Regions from separate parts of the Prescottella sp. GW823-FHT02E09 genome, predicted to be linked through region 1. Evidence: riboswitches for the same ligand, from Rfam matches in the RefSeq annotation. Region 1 holds a riboswitch; each other region holds the start of a gene.
The links. Region 1 has a riboswitch for cobalamin ahead of AC1RIF_RS04210 (ABC transporter substrate-binding protein). Riboswitches for the same ligand answer to the same signal wherever they lie in the genome.
Positions count from the first base shown of each region.

Region 2: linked by a shared signal. The riboswitch ahead of AC1RIF_RS03375 (LLM class flavin-dependent oxidoreductase) and the one ahead of AC1RIF_RS04210 (ABC transporter substrate-binding protein) in region 1 are both predicted to bind cobalamin.
Region 3: linked by a shared signal. The riboswitch ahead of AC1RIF_RS07165 (magnesium chelatase subunit D family protein) and the one ahead of AC1RIF_RS04210 (ABC transporter substrate-binding protein) in region 1 are both predicted to bind cobalamin.

Region 1 covers NZ_JBXAJP010000001.1:860,099-869,741, reverse strand. Annotated here, with positions in the region: gene AC1RIF_RS04220 (ABC transporter ATP-binding protein) at 1-620, opposite strand, end outside; gene AC1RIF_RS04215 (FecCD family ABC transporter permease) at 617-1,675, opposite strand; gene AC1RIF_RS04210 (ABC transporter substrate-binding protein) at 1,672-2,658, opposite strand; cobalamin riboswitch at 2,690-2,874, opposite strand; gene AC1RIF_RS04205 (MDR family MFS transporter) at 2,887-4,314, opposite strand; gene AC1RIF_RS04200 (phosphoribosylaminoimidazolesuccinocarboxamide synthase) at 4,475-5,359, shown strand; gene AC1RIF_RS04195 (S9 family peptidase) at 5,376-7,490, shown strand; gene AC1RIF_RS04190 (helix-turn-helix domain-containing protein) at 7,491-8,417, opposite strand; gene AC1RIF_RS04185 (2,4'-dihydroxyacetophenone dioxygenase family protein) at 8,673-9,206, shown strand; gene AC1RIF_RS04180 (MFS transporter) at 9,226-9,643, shown strand, end outside.
Region 2 covers NZ_JBXAJP010000001.1:692,384-702,026, forward strand. Annotated here, with positions in the region: gene AC1RIF_RS03360 (ABC transporter permease) at 1-819, shown strand, start outside; gene AC1RIF_RS03365 (ABC transporter permease) at 813-1,652, shown strand; gene AC1RIF_RS03370 (ABC transporter ATP-binding protein) at 1,757-3,142, shown strand; gene AC1RIF_RS03375 (LLM class flavin-dependent oxidoreductase) at 3,107-4,081, opposite strand; cobalamin riboswitch at 4,233-4,453, opposite strand; gene AC1RIF_RS03380 (metal ABC transporter permease) at 4,507-5,373, opposite strand; gene AC1RIF_RS03385 (metal ABC transporter ATP-binding protein) at 5,370-6,113, opposite strand; gene AC1RIF_RS03390 (metal ABC transporter substrate-binding protein) at 6,110-7,045, opposite strand; gene AC1RIF_RS03395 (MFS transporter) at 7,155-8,603, opposite strand; gene AC1RIF_RS03400 (MFS transporter) at 8,933-9,643, shown strand, end outside.
Region 3 covers NZ_JBXAJP010000002.1:645,905-655,547, forward strand. Annotated here, with positions in the region: gene AC1RIF_RS07155 (cobyrinic acid a,c-diamide synthase CobB) at 1-590, opposite strand, end outside; gene cobO (cob(I)yrinic acid a,c-diamide adenosyltransferase) at 604-1,218, opposite strand; gene AC1RIF_RS07165 (magnesium chelatase subunit D family protein) at 1,256-3,193, opposite strand; adenosylcobalamin-variant (AdoCbl-variant) riboswitch at 3,245-3,341, opposite strand; gene mqo (malate dehydrogenase (quinone)) at 3,410-4,945, opposite strand; gene AC1RIF_RS07175 (alpha/beta hydrolase) at 5,160-6,179, shown strand; gene mtr (mycothione reductase) at 6,176-7,582, shown strand; gene AC1RIF_RS07185 (hypothetical protein) at 7,605-7,796, opposite strand; gene AC1RIF_RS07190 (helix-turn-helix transcriptional regulator) at 8,094-9,065, opposite strand; gene AC1RIF_RS07195 (VOC family protein) at 9,179-9,589, shown strand.

The DNA of each region.
Region 1 (9,643 bases):
TACATCGCGGCCAGGTTCAGGTCGTGCATCGCGGCCACCGTGGTGAGCCCGCGGGTGCGGATCAGTTCCAGCAGTTCGAGCGACGCCGAGACGTCGAGGTGGTTGGTGGGTTCGTCGAGCAGCAGCACACAGGGACGCTGCGCGAACGCCCGGGCCAGCTGGGTCTTCTGTTTCTCGCCGCCGGACAGGCTCTGCCACAACCGGTGTCGCAGGTGGGTGATGCCGGCCGTCGCGAGGCAGCCGGTGACCAGTTCGCCCGTGCCGAGTGTGGCGGGTCGGGCCCAGCCGCCGCGGTGCGGGATGGCCCCGAGCTCGACGATCTGTTCCACCGTCAGGTCCAGTTCGGTGGCTGAATGCTGTTCCACCAGTGCGACGGTGCGGGCGAACTCGCGGCGTTGCATCGTGGTCGTCTCGACATCGCCGAGAAGCACCCGTCCGCTGTCCGGACGCTCGAGTCGGGCGATCGTCGACAGCAGCGACGTCTTGCCCGACCCGTTCGGTCCGATCAGCCCGGTGACCCGCTTTTCCGGAGCCGAGCACGTGACGCGGTCGAGGATCCGGGTGCCTGCTACCGACCAGGTGACGTCCTCGACGCTGATCTCGGGGGAGTGGTGGCTCATGCGCGAGCTCCCCGTCGTCGGAGCAGGCACACGAACGCCGGCACCCCGACGACGGCGGTGACGATGCTGATGGGTAGTTCCCGCCCGGGCAGGACGGTGCGGGCGACGATGTCGGCCCACACCAGCTGCAGTGCGCCGAGCAACACCACCACCGGGAGCAGGCGCGCATGCAGCGGGCCGACGAGCATCCGGGCGGCGTGCGGCACCACGAGTCCGACGAAGCCGATGACACCGGCCTGCGCGACCAGTGCCGCCGTGCACAGCGACGCCACCGCGTACAGCACCCACCGGGACCGCTCGACGTTGGTGCCGAGGCTCGCGGCGGCACGCTCGCCGAACGCGAACGAGTCCAGCACCCGGCTGTAGGCCAGGACGATCGTCAACGTCAACGCGACGACGATGAGGATGCCGATCAGGCCCGACCAGCGCACGCCGGCCACCGAGCCGAGGGTCCAGTTCAGCACCCGATGGGCGGCGTCGCGGTCGCCGAACAGCACCAGCGCAGACGTCAGCGCCGCGGTCAGCTGGCCCACCGCGATTCCGGCGAGGACGAGCCGGCCGGGCAGCAACGCCCCGGACCGTGAGGTCGCGATGAGGAACACCAGCAGCAGGCTGCCGAGGGCCCCGAGGAACGCAGCCGACGAGACGGCGCCGAAACCGAAGGCACCCACCGCGGTCACGCCGCTGGTCAAGGCCAGCACCGCCCCCAACGATGCGCCCCCGGACATGCCGAGCAGGTACGGGTCGGCCAGTTGGTTGCCGGTCAGCGACTGCAGCACGGCGCCGCACACGGCCAGGCCCGCGCCGGTCGCCGCGGCCGCCAGCACCCGCGGCATCCGCAGGTCGACAACGATGTGGGTGGTGAGCAGGTCGGTCCCCGGGCCGATGCCGAGTCGTCCGGCGATCGCCTCGACGACCGTGCCGATCGACAGGTCGGCCGCACCGATCGCGACCCCGGCCGCGCAGCTCACCACGAGCAACGCGACCAGGACGACCGCCCAGCCGGTGCTGGTCGTCGCGGCCGCCCGGGCCGGCACCCGGGTCGTCAGACTCATGCCCCGCTGCCGCCCAGTTGCTCGGCGACCAGGCTCGCGCCCTCGATGGTGCGGGGACCGGGCGTACTCGCCGAGAACGGGACCACGACGAACGCGTCGTCGCGCACCGCCTTCAGGTCCTTCAGCGCCGGATCGTTGCGGAGATAGGTCTTCTTCTCCTCGGCGGTGTCCCATGACGCGTCCGCGAGGACGATGATGTCGGGGTTCGCCGCCAGCACCGTCTCCCAGCTGCCGTCGAGCCACGCGCCGTCGGCGTTCGCGAAGACGTTGGTCCCGCCGACCGCATCGATGATCAACTGTGGTCCGCCGGCGTTGCCGCCGACATACGGGGTGTCGGTGTTGCTGTCGTACCAGAAGATCGTCTTGCCCTTCGCCGGCGCGGCGGACTCGATGCCGGCGAGGGTGGTCCGCATCTGCGCGATGACGGCGTCGGACTCGGTCTCGCGGCCGAACAGGGTGCCGTAGTCGGTGATCTCGGTGGCGATGGAATCCCACGCGACCGGCGGGCGCGTCGACTTGTCCTTGCAGCCGAACGGTGAGACGTACGTGGCGATGCCCAGTTCGTCGAACGACTCGTGCGAGCCGACGGCCTTGTCGTCGAACGCGCTCGAGTACGACGCCAGCACCAGGTCCGGCTTGGTCTCGAGCAGCGCCTCGCGGCTGGGGTAGTCCTTCTCGTCCAGCGCCGGCACCTGCGCGTACGCGGCCTGCCACTGAGGGGCGATGGTGTCGTCGAGGTACGCGGTGCCGACCATCTGGCCCTCGGCACCGATCGACAGCGCCGATTCGGTGGCGCCCTGGTTGAGGGTGACGGCCCGCTCGGCCGGACCGTCGAGCGTGACGGTGCGCCCGCAGTTCTGCAGGGAGATCGCGGCGGCGTCGGCGTCGTCGTTCGACGACCCGCCGCACGCGGTGAGGGTGAGAGCGGTGGCGATCGACACCGCTGCCGTGGAGATGACTCGGCGAGAGATAGGGGTACGCAAAGCGACCCGCCTTCCATGACTCGTGGAAAACGTGCAGTTATGCGTCACGGCCGGTCTCCTGGCTCGGCAGGGATAGCCGCCGACTACGCCTTCCCGGATGCATGTGCACCCAGTGGCTGGGGTCGAACCCCTAGTAGTCGACGTACCTGCCCACAGTGGCGAGTACCGCGCCGGCTTCAACCGGACTTCCCGAACACCGTGACAACATCGTGAAGAATAGACGACGGGTCAGAGGGCGCTGTCCGCCTTGTCGGTCTTCTCAGCCCGCGGCATCAGCGCCGACGACACCGTCATCACGACGGCGATGCAGAACAGTCCGAGGAACACCAGGTGGATCGCGTCGGCAAGATCACCGGGATCCGGTTCGGCGGCCTCGCCGACCCGTGAGTTCACCAGCGCACCGAACACCGCGACACCCACGGCGCTGCCGATCGAGCGCGCGAACATGTTGGTCGAGGTCACCACGCCGCGCTCGGACCAGTCGACGCTGGACTGCGCCGCGATCAGCGTAGGGGTGGCGATCAGGCCCATGCCGGAGCCGATGACGAAGCATGTCGCGCCCACCTGCCACACCGGCGAGCCGTCCGAGAGCAGCAGTAACAGTGCGGTGCCGACGAGCGCGAGGGCACTGCCGATCAGCGCGGTCGTGCGGAATCCGACGCGCAGGTACAACCGTCCGGCCTGGGACGCGGCGATGGGCCAGCCGATGGTGAGCACCGCCAGTGCGAAGCCCGCGACGAGCGCGCCGGTGCCGAGCACGCCCTGCACGAACGTCGGCACGTACGACGTGAGCCCCATCAGGATCGCGCCCACCGACAGCGACACCAGACTGCTCGCGACCAGCACCCGGCGGGTCAGCATGTGCAGCGGCAGGATCGGATCGGCGACGCGGCGTTCGACGAGGACGAATCCGGCGAGCATCGACGCACCGACGACGAAGACGCCGATGCCCATCGGGGACAGCCACTCCCACGACTGGCCGCCCTCGAGCAGTCCGAGGATCATCAGCGCCGCGCCGCCGGTGAGCAGGATCGCGCCGGGATAGTCGATGCGCCGCCGCTGCACCGTGGTCGTCTCGACGAACTTGCGGTGCAGCATCCACGCTGCGAGCGCGCACAGCGGCAGGTTGACCAGGAAGATCCACCGCCATGACAGGTACTCGGAGAACACGCCGCCCAGTGTCGGGCCCAGCACCGCGGACGCGCCCCACACACTCGCGATGTAGCCCTGCACCTTGGCGCGTTCGGCGACGGTGTAGATGTCGCCCGCGATGGTGAGCGCCATCGGTTGGATCGCGCCGGCGCCGAGACCTTGGAGCGCCCGGAAGACGATCAGCGCGGGCATGCTCCACGCGACGCCGCACAGCAGCGAACCGACCGCGAAGAGCGCGATGCCCAGCATCATGATCGGCTTGCGGCCGAAGACGTCGGACAGCTTGCCGTAGATGGGCACCGAGACCGCCTGCGCCAACAGATACACCGAGAACAGCCACGGGAACTGCGAGAAGCCCCCGAGATCGCCGACGATCGTGAGCACCGCGGTCGCGATGATCGTGCTGTCGAGCGCGACGAGGGACGTGCTGAGCATCAGCGACAACAGAATCGGGCCCCGTTCCGAGCGCAGCCCCACCGATGTAGTCGCGGTGTCGATCGCCATGCACCCACCCACCATTCCTCGTGAAGTCCGAAACAAGGCTAACGACTACCGCCGACTCCCGCGTTTTGCGCACAAGTGCGCGAATCGCGGGGGAAGATGCGAATGGGGCGCCCACGTGCGGTGGGATGCGCCGATTCGCGGGACCGATAGGGTATGCAACGTGCGTCCTTCACTCGATTCCTACACCCATCTGGCCGGCGGCAAGGTCCGCGATCTGTACACGATCGACGACGAGCACCTGCTGCTGGTCGCGAGTGACCGGATCTCGGCCTACGACCATGTGCTGACCACGCCGATCCCCGACAAGGGGCGCGTGCTCACCGCGATGAGCGTCTTCTTCTTCGAGAAGCTGGGCGGCACCAACCACCTGGCGGGCGATCCGTTGGACGAGCGCATCCCCGAGGAGGTCCTCGGGCGCGCCCTCGTGGTCCGCAAGCTGAACATGCTGCCCGTCGAGTGCGTGGCCCGCGGCTACCTCACCGGCTCGGGCCTGGCGGACTACAACAGCACCGGTGCGGTGTGCGGCGTCGCGCTGCCCGAGGGGCTGGTCGAGGCGAGCCAGCTGCCCGAGCCGATCTTCACCCCGGCCAGCAAGGCCGATCTCGGCGACCACGACGAGAACATCGACTTCCAGGCCGTCGTCGACAAGGTCGGTCAGGACCTCGCGGTGAAGCTGCGCGACGACACCCTCGACATCTACTTCCGTGCCGCCAGCTTCGCGCGGGACCGCGGCATCATTCTCGCCGACACCAAGTTCGAATTCGGCCTCGACGCCGACGGCAACCTGGTGCTCGCCGACGAGGTGCTGACGCCGGACTCGTCGCGGTACTGGCCGGCCGACGGGTACGAGCCGGGCAAGGTGCAGCCCAGCTTCGACAAGCAGTTCGTGCGCAACTGGCTCACCAGTCCCGCGTCGGGCTGGGACCGCGCCTCTGACACCCCGCCCCCGCCGCTGCCGCAGGACATCGTGGACGCGACCCGCGCCCGCTACATCGAGGCGTACGAGCGCATCTCGGGTCTGTCGTTCGAGGATTGGGTGGGCTGAGATGACCGTGCCCTCGATGCCGACTCCGCCTCCGGTCGCCAAGCGGGTGCCCCTCGAACGGACCCATCACGGGGACACGTTCGTGGACCACTACGAGTGGCTGCGGGCAAAGGAGGACCCGGAGGTCATCGAGTACCTCGAGGCGGAGAACGCGTACACCGCGCGGCAGCTCGAGCATCTGGAGCCGTTGCGCGAGAAGGTGTTCCAGGAGATCAAGTCGCGGACGCAGGAGACCGACATGTCGGTCCCGACGCGGCTGGGCGACTGGTGGTACTACGCGCGGACCGCCGAGGGCAAGCAGTACGGCGTCAACTGCCGGTGCCCCATCTCCGGACCGGACGACTGGACGCCGCCTGAGCTGTCGGCCGACACCGCGATGCCGGGCGAGCAGGTGCTGCTCGACGGCAACGTCGAGGCGGAGGGCCACGAGTTCTTCTCCGTCGGCGCGTTCTCGGTGAGCCACGACGGCACGCTGCTGGCCTACTCGGTCGACGTCATCGGCGACGAACGCTACACATTGCGGTTCAAGAATCTCGAGACCGGCGAACTGCTCGCCGACGAGATCCCGAACACCGCACCCGGCGCGACGTGGGCCATCGACCACCAGCACATCTTCTACCTGACGGTCGACGAGTCGTGGCGGCCCGACACCGTGTGGCGGCACAGGCTCGGCACCACACAGGACCAGGACGTGCAGGTCTTCCACGAACCGGACGAGCGGTACTGGGTGGCGGTCGGGTCCACGCGCAGCGAGAAGTACCTGATGATCTGGCTCGGGTCCAAGGTGACCACCGAGGGCTGGATCCTCGAGTCGGCGAACCCCGAGGGCGAGTTCCGGGTGATCCTGCCGCGTCGCGAGGGCGTCGAGTACTCCGCCGAGCACGCCGTGGTCGCGGGCGAGGACCGCTTCCTGATCCTGCACAACGACGTCGTCGACGGCGAGAAGGCCGAGAACTTCGTGCTGGCGCAGGCCCCGGTTTCGGATCCCGGTGCGATGGAGATCCTGGTCCCGCACCGTCACGACGTCCGGCTCGAGGACATCGACACGTTCGCCGACCACCTGGTGCTCAGCTACCGCCGGGACGTGCTCACCCGGCTGGCGATCTGGCCGCTCACGCCCGAGGGCTACGGCGAGCTGACGGAGATGGAGTTCGACGAGGAACTGTTCTCGGTCGGCCTCGGGTCCAACCCGGAGTGGGATCAGCCGACGCTGCGCCTGGGGTACACGTCGTTCATCACGCCGTCCCGCGTGTACGACTACGAATTGGCAACCGGCGCACTGCTGTTGCGCAAGTCGCAGCCCGTGCTCGGCGGGTTCGATCCCGCCGACTACGAGCAGCACCGGGAGTGGGCCGTCGCCGACGACGGCACCCGTATCCCGCTGTCGATCGTGCGGCGCAAGGGAATCGGTGGCGACCCGGCCCCGACGCTGTTGTACGGGTACGGCTCGTACGAGGCCAGCATGGACCCGGCGTTCTCGGTCGCGCGGCTGTCGCTGCTCGACCGCGGCATGGTGTTCGCGGTCGCGCACGTGCGTGGCGGCGGCGAGATGGGCCGGCACTGGTACGAGAACGGCAAGACGCTCACCAAGAAGAACACCTTCACCGATTTCGTGGCGTGCGCACGACATCTCGTCGACGAGGGGCGGACGACGCCGGCACAGTTGGTCGCCGACGGCGGCAGCGCGGGCGGCCTGCTGATGGGCGCGGTCGCGAATCTCGCGCCCGAGTTGTTCGCGGGCATCCTCGCGAACGTGCCGTTCGTGGATCCCCTCACCTCGATCCTCGATCCGGACCTGCCGCTGACGGTGATCGAGTGGGACGAGTGGGGCAACCCGCTCGAGGATCCGCAGGTGTACGAGTACATGCGGTCCTACAGCCCGTACGAGAACGTCGAGGCCAAGGACTATCCGGCGATCCTCGCGATCACGAGCATCAACGACACCCGCGTGCTGTACGTCGAGCCCGCGAAATGGGTTGCCGCGCTGCGTGCGACGAAGACCGGTGACGCGCCGCTGCTGCTCAAGACCGAGATGAGTGCCGGCCACGGCGGCGTCAGCGGGCGGTACGAGAAGTGGAAGGAAGTCGCGTTCGAGTACGCGTGGGTGCTCGACACCGCGGGCGCTGTCTGATCAGCCGCCACGTACTTCGCTGGGGGTGGACCCGAACTCGCGCCGGAAAGCACGCGTGAAGTGCGCCTGCGAGGAGAACCCCCAGCGTGCGGCGACATCGGCGATGCGGCGGTCCGACGCGGCAGGACCGGTGAGTTCCTTGCGGGCGCCGTCGAGGCGCTCCCGGTGGATGAACTGGGTGACCGTGATGTCGTCAGCCGCGAAGGCTCGGTTCAGATGTCTTGCCGAGACACCGATCTCGCGGGCGACGGACTCCACCGTCAGGCCGGGTTCGGTGAGGCAGGCCATGATGTACGTGGTCGCCGTTCGCCGTAACGCGGCCCCGGTCGATTCGCGACCGGTCAGCAGCGTCAGAGCGGCCGTGAGCAGATCGTCGCGGCGCTGATCGTCGGAGTCACCGTCGTCGATGAGAGACCGGACGAGTCCGCCGAGCGCCCGTACCCGGGTGCCGGTCACGCCGGTTGTGGGGGACACGACGTACGGCAGGTCCTGGACCCCGGCGGGCCGGATGTCGCGGACCGCGTCACGGGGAATGTCGAGCAGGAACTGGCGCATCCGCGTCTCGAAGCCGAACAGGTACGGCTGGGAGGTGTCGTAGACGACCATGTCGCCCGCGTTCAGCCGGAGGCATCCGTTCGCGTGGTAGAAGAAGGCCGAACCGGTCACCAGTTGGGTGATGAAGACCGAGTCCTTCGGAATGGCCGCGACATGGTGACGGGAACGGTCGATGACGTGGGGGTTCCCGGAGATGTCGGCGAGCCGCAGGCCACCCAGATCCATGTTGAGCTGGCGGGCTTCGAGGCCGTCGTCGTGGTAGGTCGAACACCGCAGGCCCACCAGTTCCTGCGCGTTGTATTCCTCCCAGAACGCTACGCGGTCGTGGGTGTCTATCCCGTCGGTCGAGACCGTGCTGATCCTGGTGGTCATGGATGAGAGCGCCTCCACTCCTCTGCAGGCCTGGCGGCACCGTGTACGCGGGATGAGACGTGGGCCACATTCGCCGCAGCAGTATGCAATGGGTGCTCTGCGATCGTCAACGTGAGGCGCCAGTGTCCGAAAGTGGTCGTAGGTGTGTCCTGTCGGTGAAAGACGTCGCCGGGGTCGGCGTCGTCTACTCGTTGTGCCGGTGAACCGTCCTGTCCGACGGCGCCGCACCGACGCACCCGAAAGAAGGAGAGTTCCATGCCCGACGCCGCCACCAACGAATTCTGGGCCGACCTGAAGCCGATCGTGAACTCGATGAAGCCGGACGCCCAGCCCGAGATCTTCCACCAGTTCGCGCCGATCGACGACGAGCGCTACTACGCACCGATGAGCGCGACCGTGTTCTCCCGCCCGCTGTGGATCTCGCCGGCCACCAACCGCTGGGCCGACATCCTGTGGGCGAAGTCCGCGGGCCTGGTCAACCGCCACTACCACCCGCACGAGGTCTTCGCGTACACCATCTCCGGCAAGTGGGGTTACCTCGAACAGCCGTGGACCGCGGCCGCGGGGTCGTTCGTCTACGAGACCCCGGGCGAGGGGCACACGCTGGTGGCCTACGAGCACGAGGACCAGATGCGGGCCTTCTTCGTGGTGACCGGCCCGCTCGTCTGGCTCGACGAGGACGGAAACAGCACCGGTCACTTCGACGTCCACGACTACCTGGCGCTGTGCCGCGAGCACTACGACAAGAGTGGAATCGGCGCCGACTACGTCGATTCGCTCATCCGCTGACGGTGAGGAGATCGAAGCCATGACCGTCACCGGCGCGCGCAGCGCCCCCGGGCGCCCGGCGTACACACCGCCGCCTCGTGGGGGACGCTACGAAAATGTTCTTCTCGCAGTACTTTTCGCCACATTCGGATTCGTGTTCTTCGACCGACTGGCCCTGAACTACCTCAGTCCGTTCTTCAAGGACGAACTGGGCCTGGACAACTCCGACATCGGACTCCTCGGCGGGATCCCGGCACTGACCTGGGCGATCGCCGGACTGTCGATGGGCTACCTCTCGGACCGGAAGGATCGACGCAAGTCACTGTTGATCGGCGCGATCATCGTGTTCACGGTGTTCTCGGCGCTCTCCGGTCTGGTCGGCGGACTCGCCAGCCTCTTGTTGCTACGGGCGATCATGGGCGGCGCGGAGGGCGCGGTACTCCCGCTGGCACAACCGA
Region 2 (9,643 bases), 170 kb from region 1:
CCGGAGCCCACCGACGAACAACTGTCCGCAATGCGTGAACAGTTGGGACTGGATCTGTCTCTGCCGCAGCAGTATCTGCACTGGCTGGCCGGTGTCGTGCGCCTCGATTTCGGGCTGTCGTACGTCACCGGCCGGCCGGTCACCACTGAGTTCGCGGAACGCCTCGGCCCGACGCTGCGTCTCGCGATCGCCGCGCTCGTGCTGGCCGTCGCCCTGTCTCTCGTGCTCGGTCTCGTTGCGGCCCGGTACCGCGATCGGTGGCCGGATTCCGTTGCCCGGGCGATCGCGCTGATCTCGGCGTCCACCCCCGGCTTCGTCGTCGGCCTGGTACTGATCCAGGTGGTGGTGATCGACATGGGCATCGGCAAGGTGGTGCTCGACGGTTCCTGGTCGATGGTCGCGATGCCCGCGATCTGCCTGGCGTTCGGGCTGTTCGACACGTGGTCGCGGCTGCTGCGATCCAACCTGGTCGAGGTGATGGACAGTTCCGTCGTCGACGTCGCTCGCGGTCGCGGCGCCACCACGCGACGCGCACTCCTGCGTCACGCCCTGCCGCACAGCATGCCGACCTATCTGCACGCGGTGGCCGTCGGCGCGGGCGCGGTCCTCGGTGGGGCAGCGATCGTCGAGACGGTCTTCACGTGGCCGGGTATCGGCGCCTACGTCGTGTCGTCCGTCGCCACCCGTGATCTCCCCGTCGTCCAGGCGTTCGCGATGCTCGCGACCGTCGTCTACGTCGGCGTGAATCTGGCGGCCGACGGTGCTGCGGCACTGATCGATCCGCGACTTCGATCGAAGGGACACCGATCGGGATGCTGATGCGTACGCGCGGGCGGGTGTCGTGGGCGCAGGACCGGGCGTTGTTGGTCGGTGTCGTGCTCGCAGTGGTCGTCGCGGTCGTAGCGGCGGCGGGGCCGCTGGTTGTCGGCACGGACGCGAACCTGCCGGACTACGCCGCCAAACTCCGCCCGCCCAGCGCCGAACACTGGCTGGGCACAGACCAGTACGGCCGGGACCAGGCGGCGCGACTGGTCGTCGGCCTGCGCCGGTCGCTGCTCTCCGCGCTGATCGTGCTCGCCGGCTCGATGACGGTGAGTCTCGTGGCCGGAGTGCTGGCGGGCCTGTCACCCCGCTGGTTCGATTCGTTCCTCGGACGCGTCATCGACGTCCTGCTGGCCGTCCCCAGTCTCGTGCTCGCCCTGGCGATCGTGGGGCTTCTCGGTCCGGGATACGTGAATCTCCTACTGGCGCTGATCGTGTCGTCGTGGGCCGCGGACGCACGTCTGGCCCGATCGTTGACGATGGACCTGACCCACCGGCCGTACATCACCGCTGCCCGGCTTTCCGGGGTCGGCACCGTCGGGATCGCGTTGCGCCACATCGTGCCCGCGGTCGTTCCGCGGCTGTCGATCGTGGCCACCCTCCGCCTCGGCGGGATCGTGGTCTCACTGGCCGGATTGTCGTTCCTGGGGCTGGGGGTCCAGCAGCCCGACGCCGAACTCGGCGCGATGCTCGGTGACGCCCGCAAGTTCCTGACGGCCGCGCCGTGGCTGCTGTTGGTACCGGCCGCCGCGATCCTGACGATGACGACCGCGGCCAACCTGATCGCCGACGGCCTGCATCGGCGCACCGCAGTGAAGGGACGACAGTGACCACAGGGACCACAGGGACCACAGGGACCACAGGGACCACAGGGACCACAGGGACCACAGGGACCACAGGGACCACCGAAACCGGAACACTGCCGGACGAAGCCGTGACGGCCGTATCCGCTCTGTCCGTCACGTACGCCGACGGTCGGCGCGCCCTCCGATCGGTGTCGCTCTCGGTGGCCCCCGGTGAGACGGTCGCCGTCATCGGCGAGAGCGGTTGCGGCAAGAGCACCCTGATCAAGGCCCTGCTCGGAATGCTGCCGTCGGGCGCGTCGGTGGAGGGAGAGATCCGCATCGGCGGATGCGACGTGACCACCGCATCGGAGACACAACTGCGCGGGATCCGCGGCAGCCGGGTGGGATACGTCGCGCAGGACGCCTACGGCGGGCTCGACCCGCTGATGCGGATCGGCGGGAACATCGAGGAGGCGTGGCGCTCGAAGTCGCGCCCGGTCCCCCACGACGCGGCGGCGCGCCGGCTCACCGCGCTCGACGTCGCCGACAGCGAACGGCGGGTTCGGGATTGGCCCCACACGTGGTCCGGAGGAATGCAGCAGCGTGCGGGTATCGCCGCGGCAACGGCGCTCGCGCCCGCGCTCGTGGTGGCCGACGAACCCACGTCCGCGTTGGACTCGGTCACCGCCGAGACGGTGCTGACCCGGTTGGTGGCGGAGTCTCGGAGTCTGCTGATCGTCAGCCACGACCTCCCACTCGTGGCGAAGTTCGCCGACCGCATCTACGTCCTGAAGAACGGCGAGATCGTGGAGCGCGGCGACGCCGAGCGTGTTCTCACGATTCCTCGGGATCCGTACACACTCGCCTTGATCCATGCCCACGATCCGCTGGTCGACGCGTCGACCGCGGCGCCCGTCGGCGAGGTGGTGCTGGACGTGGATGCCGTCAGCCACAGTTACGGGAATCGTCAGGTGGTGCCGACAACATCCCTGCGGGTGCGCCGCGGCGAGATCCTCGGAATCCGTGGGCCTTCGGGCTCGGGGAAGAGCACGCTGCTCCGAATTCTCGCTGGCCTGGAGAAGCCCGGGACCGGCACCGTCACGTGGTCGGGCGCACCCGCCCCCGCGCGCGGAGCGGTCCAGGTGGTGTTCCAGGACGCGGTGGGCAGCCTGGATCCACGGTGGCCGATCTGGAAATCGGTGGTCGAACCCCGCCGATTGCGGGGCGCGCACGGCCGCGCGGCCGCCTCGTCGGCGCTGCGACGACTCGGGCTCGAGGCGGTCCACCTCCGGGCACGGCCCGCCGCCCTGTCCGGCGGCCAGTGCCAACGGGTCGCGCTCGCCCGGGCACTCGTCTCCGGCGCCGAGTTGGTGCTGGCCGACGAACCCACCGCGGCCCTCGACCCGACCGTCGGCCGACAGGTCCTGAAGGCGCTGCGCGACCTCGCCGACGCGGGCACGGCGGTCGTGATGGTCAGCCACGACGACCGTGCCCTCACGTCAGTGTGCGACCGCGTCCTGACGATCGGCCAGTAGCGGGCGCAACTGCGTGGCGATGTTCTCCAGCAACGGTTCCCACTGCGCTGCTGTGAGATGTACCGGTTGCACGTGGCACAGCAGATCGGTGGCGAACGGCAGGCCCGCGTCGCCGCGCAGTCCGGAGGCGATCGTCTCGGCCGAGCCGTGATAGATGTGGTTGCGGTCGAGATAGTCGGCGGCGCTGAACCCCTCGGGAAATCGTCCGGTTCGGATTCCGCGCTGCACCCAATCCGTGACCCCGTCGGCGAGCAGCCTGCGCGCCGACGCGGTGTCCTCGGTGCAGATCACCGGACGGGACAGTCCGACACGTGGATTCGTGGCACGTTGCGTGTACTCGTCGAGCATCCGCGCCGAGAGCGCATCGTCGGGTCCCTGCGGCGACGAGCTACGACCGGACAACACGCCCGCGCCGAGCCGGGCGGCCAGCTCCATACCTGATCTCGACGCGGTGCCGAGCCAGATCCGCTCGCGCAGACCGCGCTCGTCGGGCACGATCCGTCCGCCCCCGATCAGGTCGATCAGCACCTCGACCGTGTCCCGCAGGTCCTCGCGGCGCCGGTCGTGATCCTTGCCGAACCTGCGGGCGGTGTCCGCGTCGGCGCCCGCACCGAGACCCAGTTCGAGCCGCCCACCGCTGAGCGCGTCCACCGTCGCCGCGTCCTCGGCCAACCGGATCGGATCCTCGAGCGGGGCCACCATCACCGCGGTGCCGAGCCGAAGGTGCTCGGTGCGTTCCGCGACGGCAGCGAGCACGACCAGGCGCGAGGGCGAATGACCCCGCTGGACGCCGAAGTGATGCTGTGCGATCCAGAACGAGTCGAAGCCCAGTTCCTCGGCACGGCAGGCTAGTTCGACGGTGTCGCGAAGCTCCTCGCGCGAACTGCGCGCGCCCGCGCAGTGGCTGATGACTCCGAAACGAGTCGTCTGCGATCTCATGGCGATCCGTGGGCGTCCTTCTGCTCGATCCGAGAGGCCGCCCACGGCTGCACACGCCTGCCGCGCCCCTCGCAGCGCGGTTGACGCGCGCTCGGTGATGCCCGATCAGGTCCGCGCACCCAGTCCTCGAGGCGGCACACCGCCGAGCGCGGCGCACTCGACACAGCGGGCAGGTCTTCGGACTCGCAGGCGCCCGCGCCCATCGGACGCGAACCTGGTGGCCGTCGCTTCCCAGGCGGATGCACAGTGCTGGTGACGGCGATCGTTCCTGCATACCGCTGCGGGACAGTCCCGGATTCTCACCGGGTTCCCTCTCGTACCTCGTCGGAGGCACTTCGACGCCGCACCACGACCCACCGGGTTCCGAACGGTCGAGCGGGCGAACCAACTGCACCGGCCAGTCTAGGCCCTCCTCGCGCCGGTCTTCACCGGCACACGCGCCGGTGGCGCGCTGCCATGATTCGACGGCCGATGATTCCGTGGCGCGGTGCGAAGAGGTAGACCACCACGAACGCGACACCCTGCGCGAGAACGATCATGGCGCCCGACGCGGTGTCGAGGTGGTAGCTGGTGTACAGACCGACCACAGCACACCCCGCGGACAGCGCCGGTGCGATGACGAGCATCCGCCCGAACCGATCGGTGAGCAGGTATGCGGTGGCACCGGGAATGACGAGCATGGCGACCACCAGCACCACGCCCACTGCCTGCAGCGCGACAACGGCGGTGAGCGCGAGGAGCCCGAGCAGCGCGCCGCCGAGCATCCTGGGACTCAGCCCGATTGCATGGGCGTGTGTCGGATCGAACGCGTAGAGCGTGAAGTCGCGGCGTTTGAGGACGAGCGCGACGAAGACGATCGCGGCCAAGACGAGCACCTGGATCAGATCGGAACGTGAGACTCCCAGCAGGTTCCCGAAGATGATGTGATTGAGGTCGGTTTGACTGGGGGTCACCGAGATCAGCACCAGACCGAACGCGAACAAGGTGGTGAAGACGATGCCGATCGCGGCGTCCTCCTTGATCCGGCTCGTGCTCCGGACCACGCCGATCAGCGCGACCGCGAGAAAGCCGAAGATCACCGCCCCGAGCGCGAATGGCGCACCCACCACATAGGCAAGCACCACCCCGGGAAGTACGGCGTGCGAGACGGCATCACCCATCAGGGACCAGCCAACCAGAACCAGCCAGCACGACAGCATCGCGCACACGACGGAAGCGACGACGGTGGTCGCGAGCGCCCGAATCATGAAGTCGTAGCGCAGTGGATCGAGGAGGAAGTCTGCCACGGTCACGTGTGAGTCTCGTTCCGATTCATGACGTCCAACCCGAAAGCACGGGCGAGATTCTCCGGCAGAAGAACTTCGTCGGGGTCGCCCTGCATCAGGACGCTCCGCATCAACAGGATCGCTTCGTCCGCAAGCCGTGGCAGCGCATTCAGATCGTGCGTGGACACCAGAACCGTCGCTCCGCCTGCGGCCATCTCGCGGAGCAACCTGGTGATGGTCGCCTCGCTGCGCTTGTCGACACCGGCGAACGGTTCGTCGAGCAGAAGAACCGTCGCCCCCTGCGCGATTCCGCGCGCCACGAACGTCCGCTTCTTCTGGCCCCCGGAGAGCTGACCGATCTGCCGGCCGGCGAACTCCGCGAGTTCGACGCGGTCGAGCGCCTCGTCCACGGCCCGACGGTCCTCGCGGGTCGGCCGACGTGTGAATCCCATACGCCCGTAGCGGCCGGTCATCACGACGTCGCCGACCGAGAGAGGAAACGCCCAGTCGACGTCCTCACTCTGCGGCACGTAGCCAATCGCACCGGATTTCCTTGCCCGAGAGGGCAACTCACCGTCAATGAGCACCCTTCCGGTGTCGGGCGTCACGATACCCATGATCGTCTTGAACAGCGTCGACTTACCCGATCCGTTCATACCGATCAGTCCACACACCCGGCCGGGCCGGAGGGACAGCGAAACCCTCTCGAGCGCAAGCACATCGCCGTAGCGAACGGTGACATCCTCGACCCGGATCACGTCGGTCATCGCGGCGCCTGCCCGGTCAGCCCCGTGATGATCGTCGCGGCGTCGTGACGAATGAGGTCCAGATACGTCGGCACTGGACCGTCGGCGGTGGAGAGCGAGTCCACATACAGCGTGCCTCCGAACCGGACGCCGGTCGCCTCCACCACCTGCTTCATCGGCGCATCCGCGACGGTCGACTCGCAGAACACGGCGGGGACGTTTCGCGCCTTGACGAATTCGATCGCCGAGGCAATCTGCTTGGGTGTGGCCTGCTGTTCTGCGTTGACCGCCCAGATGTACTTCTCGGTGAGCCCCGCGTCGCGGGCCAGGTAGGAGAACGCGCCCTCGCACGTCACCAAGGCCCGCTCGTTCTCCGGGAGCACGCTCAGCGACATGACCAACTCGTCCTGCACCGTCTCGAGATCCGCCTTGTAGGCGGCACCGTTCGCCTCGTAGACAGAAGAGTTGCCCGGGTCGAGGTCACTGAAGGCGGTCACCATGTTGTCGACGTACCGCTGCACGTTGACCGGCGACATCCACGCATGCGGGTTCGGCAGGCCCGAGTAGGCATCCTCGGTGATGCTCACCGGTGCGACACCGTCACTGACGACGACGTGGGGAACGTCGAGACCCTCGACGAACTGCGCGAACCAGGCCTCCAGATTGAGCCCGTTGTCGAGAATCAGATCCGCCTGTGCGGCCTTCCTGATGTCACCCGGCGTCGGCTCGTAGCCGTGGATCTCGGCACCGACCTTGGTGATCGATTGGACGACGAGACGGTCGCCGGCGACATTCTCCGCGATGTCGGCGAGCACGGTGAAGGTCGTCAGCACGACAGGCCTGTCTGCGCTTTCCGCTCCACCCGCGGTTCCACACGCGGCGAGCGAGAGTCCCAGAGCGGTGAGGATCGCGGCCGCCCGTAGGCGCACCGTTTCGAGCTGAAGTTTCGGCACACCGAAATATTATGATCGTGGTTCTCGAACAATCAAGTTCGTCGATCCGACTCGGGGCTCGGACCGCAGTTGCGGTCCGAACCCCGAGCTGGTGCCGAATCGTGTGGGACTACAGGTCCTGGCCACGCCGTCCGACGGTGATACCGAAGGCCAGGAGTCCGCCGAGCAAGGCCGCGCCGGCGGCGACCATGAAGGCGACGAAGAAGCCGTCGGAGCTGTACACCGGGCCGGCGGGGCCGACGGTGAGCACGTGCTGGGCCAGCAGGGCGAAGCCCACCGAGGACAGCATGCCGCCGAACATCGACTGGGACAGTCCGGTGAAGTTGGCGCCGATCGCGCGCTGGTCGGCCGGAAGGGCCATCATCACCAGGTTCGGGATGGCGGCGTAGATCATCGAGCCGAAGCCGATCAGGCCGTAGCCGAAGACGACCTGCCACGCCTGGTCCGGGGTGGTGGCGAGAAGGGCCGCACCCAGTGCAATCAGGACCGATCCGCCGATGAGGTGCTGCCGGAAGCCGATTCGCTTCGAGGTGGCACCGACGAACACGCCGCCGAGCACGATCAGGATGCCGCCGGGCAGCATCCACAGCGCCATATCGGTGACCGACAGGCCGAATCCGTAGTCCGCGGCCTCCTGGGGCGTCTGCAGCAGCATCGGGATCAGCGTCGCGGTGAGTGTCGTTGCACCGTAGGCGATACCACCCGCAAGCAGCGTGATGCCGACCTTGCGGCTGGCCAGGACGTCGATGCTGATGAGCGGCTCCGGGCAGCGACGCTCCCACACCACCCATCCGACCGCGAAGATGACGGTGACGGCCAGCGTGCCGAGAGTCCTGCCGCTCAGCCAGCCCCAGCCGGCACCCAGGGACAGGGCCAGCATGACCGTGAAGAGCGCGACGGTCAGCAGGAAGGCTCCCAGCCAGTCGACCGAAACCTTGGCGCGCACCGGAGTTTCCGGGACGAAGAACAGCGTGAGCAGACCGCCTGCAGCACACAGGGCGAAGGAGAACCAGAACACCGAGGACACGTCGGTCCGGTCGACCATGAAGCCGGTGATCAGCGGGGCGACGACGGTGACGACACCGACACCGGTGTTCGCGATGCTGATGGACATCGCCTGCAGTCGAGCCGGGAAGACGTCACGGATCAGCGAGTAGCCGAGCGCGGTGAAGGCGAACCCGACACCGGACAGGAAGCGGCCGACCAGCAGGATCGGGAACGTCGGGGCGATCGCGGAGATGAGCGCGCCCAGGCTCGCGATCGCCGCGGTCACGACGAGCATGCGCTTCTTACCGTAGACGTCGGCGAGCTTGCCGAGGATCGGGGACGAGATCGCGGCAGCGAGCACCAGCGCGGTCATCACCCAGACGACCTGCGTCGTCTCGTATTTCGCGGCGATCTTCGGCAGAGCCGGGGTGAAGAGGGCGAAGGCCAGCGCCGCCTGCTCGGTAAGCAGGACGAGGATCAGCAGAACGCGGATCCAGTACCCGTTCGAGCCGCCGGAATCACCGGCGCCCCGGACGGGGGCTTCGTCGCCCTTTGAGACGGTGACTGACATTTCCCTACCTACATTCCAGTCGCGTGTCCAACAGTGACCGGAAGCACATTAGGAGTCGAGACGCAGCTCACCTCCATCGTTTCCCGGTGAGCGGAAAACCACTCCGAACAGAAAGGCGCACCTCGGCGGTGCCGCACGAACACCCCGGGCGCCCGAACGTGTCGGCACACCTCACACGGGGGAAATCGACTGCAGCAAGTGACAATTCGCGAACTGGACACCCATGTTCCGCTGAGCTGAATCCGCTTGCACAGTTCGCCGCCCCCTGCCCTGTAATGGCCGTCACACATCAGATCGAAGTGCATCGTCCACCACAGGGAGGCTCGGATATGGCAGGGCTCACAGACGCCGCAACGGACAAGATCGGGGGAGGTGGCTGGTCACCGAGACTGGCGATGTCGCTGATCGCGATGACCCTCGTCCTCGAGGTCATCTCCATCAGCTCCTACATGACCGGCACCGCACTCATGCCGATCGGGGAACACTTCAAGACCGATCAGCTCGCCTGGGTCATGACCGCGTTCCTGCTCGTGGGCGCGATCGCTTCGCCGCTCGCCGGCAAGCTCGCCGACATCTACGGCAAACGTAGGCTGTTCCTGTCCTGCCTGTCCATCGCGATCGTGGGCGCCCTGATGTCCGCGCTGGCGCCGACGTTCCTGCTCCTCGTCGTGGGGCGCGGCCTGTTCGGCTGCCTCATCCCGTGCATGTTCCTGGCGTACTCCCTGATGCGCGACATCTTCCCGCCCTCGACCCTCGCCCTCGCTGTGAGCATCACCGCCGCCGGCATGGGCTTGATGTCCGTGCCGTCGCCGTTCATCGCCGGAATCCTGCTCGACAGCTTCTCGTTCCGCAGCCTGTTCTGGTTCTACGGCATCGCTCTGACCATCCTGCTACCGATGGTCCTGCTGACCACCCAGGAGTCCCCGGTACGCACTCCGGCCCGAGTCGACTTCGTGGGCGCGGTCCTGTTGGGCGCCGGACTGGCCGCGATCCTCATGGGCGTGAGCTTCGGCCCGACGTGGGGATGGACGACCACCAGC
Region 3 (9,643 bases), on a different contig from region 1:
CCGAGATGACGCGACGGCACCTCGAGTTCCGCGAGCCGGGGCACCGATCCGAGGACCGGCAGGCCCACCCGTTCACAAGCCTGCCGCAGCACCTGCTCGTGGCGGGCACTGCCGACCCTGTTGAGGATCACCCCGCCGATCCGGACCGCCGAGTCGTACGTCGAGAAACCGTGCAGGACGGCGGCGAGGCTCTGACTGTGGCCGCGGGCGTCGATCACGAGCACCACCGGGGCGCCCAGCGCCGCGGCCACCTGCGCGGTCGACCCCTCGGCGGACGGCGCCGCCGAACCCGGGTCGATCTTGCCGTCGAACAGGCCCATCACGCCCTCGACGACGGCGATGTCACTGTCGGCGCTGCCGTGCCGGAACAGCGGACCGATCCGGTCGGCGCCCACCAGCACGGTGTCGAGGTTGCGGCCGGGCCGGCCGGCGGCGAGCGCGTGGTAGCCGGGATCGATGTAGTCGGGCCCGACCTTGAACGGGGCGACCCGGTTCCCGGCGGCCCGGAGCGCCCCGACCAGGCCGGTCGCGACGGTGGTCTTGCCGCTGCCGGACGCCGGCGCCGCGATCACCACGGCGGGAGTGCTCAACGGATCACCATCGTCACCACTCGATGCCGCGCTGGCCCTTGCGGCCGGCGTCCATCGGATGCTTGATCTTGGTCATCTCGGTCACCAGGTCGGCCGCGTCGATCAACGCCTGCGGGGCGTCGCGGCCGGTGATGACGACGTGCTGGTTGCCGGGGCGTGATCGCAAGACCTCGACAACTTCCTCGGTGTCCACCCAGCCCCACTTGAGGGGGTAGGTGAACTCGTCGAGCACGTAGAAGCGATGCGTCTCGGCGGCGAGGCGGCGGACGATCTCCTGCCAGCCCTCGGCCGCGGCCGCCGCGTGGTCCTCCTCGGAACCCTGCTTGCGGGTCCACGACCAGCCCTCGCCCATCTTGTGCCACTGCACGGCGCCGCCGACGCCGCTGCTCTCGTGCAGGTCGCCGAGCGCCCGGAAGGCGGCCTCCTCGCCCACCTTCCACTTGGCGCTCTTGACGAACTGGAACACACCGATATCGAAGCCCTGGTTCCAGGCGCGCAGCGCCATACCGAACGCGGCGGTCGACTTCCCCTTCCCGGGTCCGGTGTGCACCGCGAGCACCGGTTGGTTCCGGCGCTGGCGGGTGGTGAGCCCGTCGACGGGCACGTTCTCGGGTACGCCCTTGGGCATGTGCAGTCCCTTCCTCGGACTCGGATGTTCGGGCGGGTCAGGCGGCGGCGCGGACGACGCCGGCGACCTGTTGCGCCGAGAGCTCCGCGAGCCGCACGCACCCGCCGCGCAGGTCACGGGCAAGTTCTGCGGCCAGGCCGAGCCGGACCATGCCGGTCTCGCAATCCACGACGATCGAGGCGACGCCGGTGTCGGCGAGCATCGCGGCGGCGCGCTTGGCCCGCCGCACGGCGTCCGCGGCACCGGTGGCACGACCGTCGGTGAGGGACACCACCAGCGCGCGACGCTTGGGATCCCGGACGCGTTCGCGCAGCACCACCTCGCGGGCACGCAGGAAGCCCTCGGCGAGCGGCGACTTGCCTCCGGTCTTCATCGACCGCAGTCGACGCACCGCGACATCGACCGACGACGTCGGCGGCAGCACCAGTTCGGCCTCACGGCCTCGGACGGTGATCACGGCGACCTTGTCGCGCCGCTGGTAGGCGTCGCGCAGCAGCGACACCACCGCGCCGGTCACCGCGGACAGCCGGTCCCGCGCGGCCATCGACCCGGACGCGTCGACGACGAAGAGCACCAGATTGCCCTCGCGACCCTCCCGGATCGCGCCCCGAATGTCACTGGGCGCCAGCCGCATCGGGCCTCCCCACCGACCCCGGTCCGTCTGGTGTTCGGCGGCGGCGAACAGCGTGCCCACCAGATGCAGACCGTGCCCGGGCTCGGTCGTGGTCCGAACGGTGCGACCGCGGGTGGAGCGGGAACGGGACCGCCGGCCGGGGGCGCCGTCGCCGACGCCGGGGATCTCGAGCATCCGGGTCCGGAACTGCGGGCCGGGGGCACCGGCGTTGCGCTCGGCTCCCGAACCGGCCCCCGGATCGGTCGAATCCTGTTCGGGCGCTTCCGATGTCGACTGATCCGACGGCGGCTCCGGTGCTGGATCCGACGGGGACTCGCCGCCACCGGGCCCGTCGGGATCGGGATCGGGCTCGGGCTCGTCGTGTGCCTTGACGTCGGAGTCGGCCTCCGCCATCGCGTCGTCGAGCTGCTGCTGGTCGAGGCCCGGCTCGTCGAAGGGGTCACGCCGACGACGGTGCGGCAGAGCAAGTTCCGCGGCAACACGCACGTCTTCCTCGGCGACCGCGTCGGCGCCCCGCCACGCGGCGTGCGCGGTGGCGGTGCGGGCGAGGACCAGGTCCGCGCGCATACCGTCGACGTCGAACGACGCGCACAGCGACGCGATCCGTCGCAGCTCGCCGTCGGACAGTTCGATGTCGTCGATACGACCGCGGGCGTGCGCGATCTGCCGGGCCAGCTCCCCGTCCTGCCCGGCGTAGCGGGCCGCGAAGGCATCGGGGTCACGCTCGTAGTCGAGGCGGCGGCGCACCACCTCCATCCGCACGTCGACGTCCCGGGAGGCCGCGACGTCCACCGCGAGCCCGAACCGGTCCAGCAGCTGCGGACGCAGCTCCCCCTCCTCGGGGTTCATGGTGCCGACGAGGACGAACTTCGCCGGGTGCGAGTGGGAGACACCGTCGCGTTCGATGTGGACCCGGCCCATCGCGGCCGCGTCGAGCAGCACGTCCACCAGGTGGTCGTGCAGGAGGTTGACCTCGTCGACGTACAGCACGCCCTGGTGCGCATCCGCGAGCAGCCCGGGTTGGAAGGCCCGCTCGCCGTCGCGAAGCACCTTCTCGAGATCGAGTGATCCGACCACGCGGTCCTCGGTGGCACCGACGGGGAGTTCGACGAGCCGTGCCCGGCGACGCTCCCCCACGTGCTCGATCTCGGGGAGCAGCGCGGTGAGCGCGCGCACGACGGTCGACTTGGCGGTGCCTTTCTCGCCGCGGACCAGCACACCCCCGATTCCGGGGTGGACGGCGCACAGGATCAGCGCCAGGCGCAGGCGGTCCTGTCCGACGACGGCACTGAACGGGAAGCCGGCAGGCTCGTGAGCGGCCAGGTCATGACTGTGACGCAACGATCGAATCCCTTCACGTCTCGGTTTCCTCGCCGAGAGCTTGGCGGTGCGAAACGTTGCGGCATTCTGGCTTCGGGTCGCTCCCATCGAGCACCCTCACAGTGGCGGGACCGCGCCTGATTCTCACAGGTCTTCCCCGCAGACGTTTCTCTGTTGCAGCACACTACCGCGACCCGGAGTTTCCTCCGAGCCGCGGTAGTGGATGTGGTGCGATCGTCAGACGGATGCGGACTCGACCACGGGCGCGGCGTGCGCCGGGGCCGTGGGGGCATCGCCGAGCTGCAGCGAACGAGTGCTCCAGTCCCAGACCTGCTGGAACAGGTCGGCGTTGTCGGACAGCTTCAGGCCCAGCGACGGGACCATCTCCTGCAGCTTCGGCTTCCATGCCGCGAACTCGCGCGGGAAGCAGCGCTGCAGCACGTCGAGCATGGCCGGCACGGCGGTGGAGGCGCCGGGCGAGGCACCGAGCAGGCCGGCGATGGTGCCGTCCTCGGCGTTGACCACGGCGGTGCCGAATTCGAGGACGCCGCCCTTGCCCTTCTTGCGGATCACCTGGACTCGCTGACCGGCGGTGATGAGCTCCCAGTCCTTGCCGACAGCCTTCGGCACGAACTCACCGAGGGTGCCGATGCGGTCGGCGGGCGACTGCATGAGCTCACCGATGAGGTACTTGGTCAGACTCAGCTCGGTGAGGCCGACACCGAGCATCGACATCAGGTTGTTGGGCTTGACCGAGCCCGGAAGGTCGGTGATCTTGCCCTGCTTGAGGAACTTCGGCGACCAGCCGGCATAGGGGCCGAACAGCAGGCCCGGCTTGCCGTTGATGACACGGGTGTCGAGGTGCGGCACCGACATCGGGGGCGCGCCGACTGCCGCCTTGCCGTACACCTTGGCCCGGTGCTGGTCGATCAGCTCGGGGTTGGTGCAGCGCAGGAACTGACCGCTGACCGGGAAGCCACCGAAGCCCTTGGCCTCCTTGATGCCCGACTTCTGCAGCAGGTGCAGCGCACCGCCGCCGGCGCCGACGAACACGAACTTGGCGTTGACGGTCTTCTTGGCGCCGGTGCGCAGGTTCTCGACCTTGACGATCCAGCTGCCGTCGGACTGCTTGGTGAGGTTGCGGACCTCGTGACCGAAGTGGACGGTGCCGCCCGACGATGCGACGTAGTTCAGCAGCTGCTTGGTGAGCGCGCCGAAGTCGACGTCGGTGCCGGACTCGGTCCAGTTGAGCGCGACCGGGTCGGAGAAGTCACGGCCCTCGGCCATGAGCGGCAGGCGCTCGGTGAAGAAGTCCTCGGACTCGGAGTACTCCATGCCGGCGAACAGCGGGTGACCGGCGAGTGCCTCGTAGCGGGCGCGCAGGTACTTCACGTTGTCGGCGCCGTGCACGAAGCTCACGTGCGGGATCGGGTTGACGAATTCCTTGGGATCGGTGAGGACCCCGTTGTCGACGGCATGCGACCAGAACTGGCGGGAGACCTGGAACTGCTCGTTGACGTTGATCGCCTTGGTGATGTCGACGGTGCCGTCGGCCTTCGCAGGCGTGTAGTTGAGTTCACACAGCGCGGAGTGCCCGGTGCCCGCGTTGTTCCACGGGTCGCTGCTCTCCGCCGCAGCGGCGTCGAGTCGTTCGAAGGTGGTGATCGACCAGTCCGGCTGCACCTGACGCAGGATCGCGCCGAGCGTTGCGCTCATGATGCCCGCTCCGACGAGCACTACATCGGTCTTCGCCACTACGTTCTGCTCTGACACTGGAGAATCGACTTCCTTGTCTGTTCACACGCGACCTGTTCGCACGCATCGCCCACTCGGATTCACCGGCTTCCGTCACCGGTGACCGTGTCAACTCGTGGCATCGCGTGCACAGACCGCAATTCGCGCGCCTGTGGCGCTTAGGTTACCTGTGCGTCACCTCCCCCAATTGTGCCCCTCGCAAACGACTCTGTTCGCCCAATAGAGTGTGATCGTGACTACTTGGGCTCCCGACGTCCTCGGCGACGGATACCAGCAGCTGACAATCCCTTTGGGGACCGATCCAGACGGGGAGGGCGACGTCGAGGCCACGCTGGTCCGCTACCAGCCCGCATCCGCACCGGGGAACCGGGCCGTGCTCTACGTCCACGGGTTCACCGACTACTTCTTCCAGCAGCACCTTGCACAGCATTTCGCCGAGCAGGGCTTCGCCTTTTTCGCGCTCGACCTGCGCAAATGCGGGCGCTCGCGGCGTCCGGGCCAGACACCGCACTTCGTGACCGACCTACGGATGTACGACGCCGAACTCAACGAGGCCCTCCGCCTGGTGCGCGAGCAGATCGGCGGCGGCCAGGTCCTCCTCGTCGCGCACTCCACGGGCGGGCTGATCGTCCCGCTGTGGCTCGATCGGCTCGAACGCAAACCGGGTGGTTCCGCCGGCGCCGGTGTGGCGGGTCTCATCCTCAACAGCCCGTGGTTCGACCTGCAGGGCCCGGCGCTGCTGCGCACCGCCGGCACGACCGCAGCCATCGACGCGCTGGGCCGGGTGTCGAGCAAGACCCCCGTTCCCGGGCAGAAGCTCGACACGTACGGCTCGAGCCTGCACGTGGGCGCCAACGGCCAGTGGGAGTACGACCTCGACTGGAAGCCGCTGACCGGATTCCCGATCACCTTCGGCTGGCTGCGCGCGATTCGCCGCGGCCACGCGCACCTGCACCGCGGCCTCGACATCGGAGTGCCGTCACTGATCCTGCGCTCGAAGAACACGGTTTTCGCGTCCCGCTACAACCCCGCCGTCGACGCCGCGGACGCGGTTCTCGACGTCGAGCAGATCGCCAAGTGGGCCGGCTGCCTCGGCAACCGCACCACGATCGTGCCGATCGACGGAGCCCGCCACGACGTGTTCCTGTCCACCGAGAAGCCGCTCGCGGCCGCGTTCACCGAGGTGGATCTGTGGCTCGACTGGCTCGATGCCCATCACCTGTCCGATCGAGAGTCCGGAGCCCCCGCGTGAACCACCCCGATACGACCCACTTCGACCTCGCGATCATCGGAAGCGGATCGGGCAACTCGATCCTCGACGACCGCTACGACGGGATGAAGGTCGCGATCCTGGAGGAGAGCACGTTCGGCGGCACATGCCTGAACGTGGGCTGCATCCCCACCAAGATGTACGTCTACGCGGCCGAGGTCGCCCGCACGATCACCGAGTCGTCCAAGCTGGGGATCGACGCGACCCTGGACGACGTGCGCTGGCACGACATCGTCAAGCGCGTGTTCGGCCGGATCGATCCGATCTCGGCCGGCGGCGAGCGGTACCGCGCCGAGGACTGCGCGAACGTGACGGTGTTCCGCGGGCACGCCCGGTTCGTCGGTCCCCGCACCATCGACACCGGAACCGGCGCGGTCATCACGGCCGACCAGGTGGTGATCGCGGCCGGGTCGCGGCCGGTGATCCCGCAGGAGATCCTCGACGGCGGCGTCCGGTTCCACACCAACGACGACATCATGCGGCTGCCCGAACTGCCGGAGCGGCTGGTGATCCTCGGATCCGGCTTCATCGCAGCCGAATTCGCGCACGTGTTCTCGGCGCTCGGCGTGCAGGTGTCGATCATCGGCCGCAGCGACCGGCTGCTGCGGCACTTGGACCGGGACGTCTCGGACTGGTTCACCGAACTGGCACACCGCAAGTGGGACGTGCACCTGAGCAACCCGATGGTCGCCGCGCGCCCCGCCGGCAACGGCATCGAGGTCGAACTGGCCGACGGCACCGTCGTCGCCGGCGACGAGTTGCTGGTCGCGGTCGGCCGCACCCCCAACGGGGATCGGCTCGACGCGGCCCACGGCGGTGTCGCCGTCGACGAGACCGGACGGGTCATCGTCGACGAGTTCCAGCGCACCACCGCTGAGGGCGTGTTCGCGCTCGGGGACGTGTCGTCGCCGTACCAGCTCAAGCACGTAGCGAACCACGAGATGCGCGTCGTCCAACACAACCTGCTCCACGACGCCTGGAACGACAGTGCGGTCCACTCGATCTCACGGCTGCGCCGCACGGACCACCGGTTCGTGCCCGCCGCGGTGTTCACCGACCCGCAGATCGCCGACGTCGGCATGACCGAGGAGCAGGCCCGCGAGGCCGGTCTCGACATCACCGTCAAGGTGCAGAACTACGGCGACGTCGCGTACGGCTGGGCGATGGAGGACGACGAGGGCTTCTGCAAGGTGATCGCCGAGCGCGGCACCGGCCGTCTGCTCGGCGCCCACGTGATCGGCGCGCAGGCCCCGACCGTGATCCAGCCGCTGATCCAGGCGATGAGCTTCGGCCTGTCGGCGCAGGACATGGCCACGGGCCAGTACTGGATCCACCCGGCGATGCCCGAGGTGGTCGAGAACGCCCTGCTCGGCCTCGACATCTGAACGATTCCTCGACGCTCGCCGATCACCCGATCGGCGAGCGTTGTTCGACGGGGTCGGGCAGCCACGCGTGCCATCCCACCAGCACCACCGCCACCGGTGCGGCCGGGATGAAGTACCCGAAAACGAAGAGCGGTGCGGACGCGAAGTACGTGCCGAAGGAGCCCAGGACGAGGACGGCGGTGACGAGTCCCGCGACCCGGCGCCGAAAGACCACGGCGGGAAGCAGACACAGCACCGCCGGGACCGCGAGTGCGGCGACGATCGGCGGTCCGTAGTACCGCGCGATCGATTCCTCGCACTCGGTACCGGATGACCCCCGCGTCGGGAAACCCCAACTCGCACGATGTGATCGACATCATCGAACTCGTCGCGGCCAGAACTCCCAGCCCGGCGCAGATCCACGCCAGCAGAAGCCACCCCGCTCGAATCGCGTTCAGCATGTGCCCGCCTCTCCCCTCGTCGCCGACGACGTTACGAGACAGCGGCGGCTCGCCTGCCGCGACACCTCGCTCTACCCGGAGGTGCCCCGTGCGGCGTCCGCGAAGCGACGGGCCAGGGTCGCGAACGCGGCGCGCAGAGCGAGCGGTTCCACCACCTCGATATCGGCGTCGAACCGGCCGATCGACGCGGCCAGCGACTCCCAGGACCAGGATCCGCAGACGACGCGGCATCGTCCCCCGCCGAGGTCCTCGACCGCTCCTGCATCGACGAACGGAGCGATCTCCGCGGCGGATCGACCGAGGATCACCTCGCCGGTGTACGGCCACCCTTCCGTTCCCGAGGCCCCGGTGAACCGCGCGGCGACGTACGCTTCCACGTCTGCTGCCGGCAACGGTCGCGGAGCGAATCCCGGGCCGGTCGGGACGCGCGGGTCGACACGGTCCGCGCGGAAGATCCGCCAATCGTCCTTGTCGAGGTCCCAACCCACCAGATACCAACGCCCCGATACCGTCACGACGTGGTGGGGTTCGACCCGACGCCGCTCGACGCCTCCGGTGGCAGCGGTGTAGTCGAACCGCAGGACACTCCGTTCCGAAACGGCGTCGGTCAGACTCACGAGCACGTCCGGGTCGACTTCCGCGGCGGCAGCATCCGCCGTCGCGAGCGCCGTGATTCGCAGCGAGTCGATACGGTGACGCAGCCTCGACGGCAGGACCTGGCGCACGGTCGCCAACGCCCGCTCGGAGGCCTCGGTGACCGCGGTTCCACTCGCTGACACGGTCTGCAGAGCAACCGCGATCGCAATCGCCTGCTCGTCGTCGAACATGAGCGGCGGCAGATCCGACCCGGCCTCCAACCGGTACCCACCCTCCGGCCCCTTCAGCGCGACGATCCGGTACCCCAACTCCCGCAACCGATCCACGTCCCGTCGCACCGTGCGCGAGCTGACCTCGAGTTTCTCGGCCAGCAGGTGACCGGGCCAGTCCCTGCGCGCCTGCAGCAGCGACAGCAGCAGAAGCGATCGCGAAGTGGCCGTCGACATGTCGTCGAAAGTAGACCAAGTGGCGGACAGAAACCGGCCGCTACTGCTGCGACCGTGGCTCTCGGCACCGGCGCACGGCCGGTGACCGGAACACACCGGAGGAGAATCCGCCAATGTCCGTGAACGTCACTCCCCACCTGAACTTCCGCGGCGACGCCCGGACCGCGCTCGAGTTCTATCGATCCGTCTTCGGAGGGGAGGTCGTCGTCATCACCTACGCCGACGCCCGGAACATCACCGAACCGGCGGAGGCGAAGCAGGTGATGTGGGGGCAGGTTCTGTCCGACAACGGCTTCCGCATCATGGCGTACGACGTCCCCTCCCACACGTCGTGGGAGCCGGGCACGATTCCGTTCTTCGTCTCCGTTCGCGGTACCGACGCCGCGGAGATCTCGGACTACTGGGCGAAGCTCACGGAGGGGGCGACGCTACTCGTCCCGTTGGCACCCGCCCAGTGGGCTCCGCTGTACGGCATGCTGACCGATCGGTTCGGCGTCACGTGGGTCCTCGACGTCGAAGCCTGACCGTATCCCCCGCCGATCCTGAAGGATTCCGCCCGCCGGACGGGCGGAATCCTT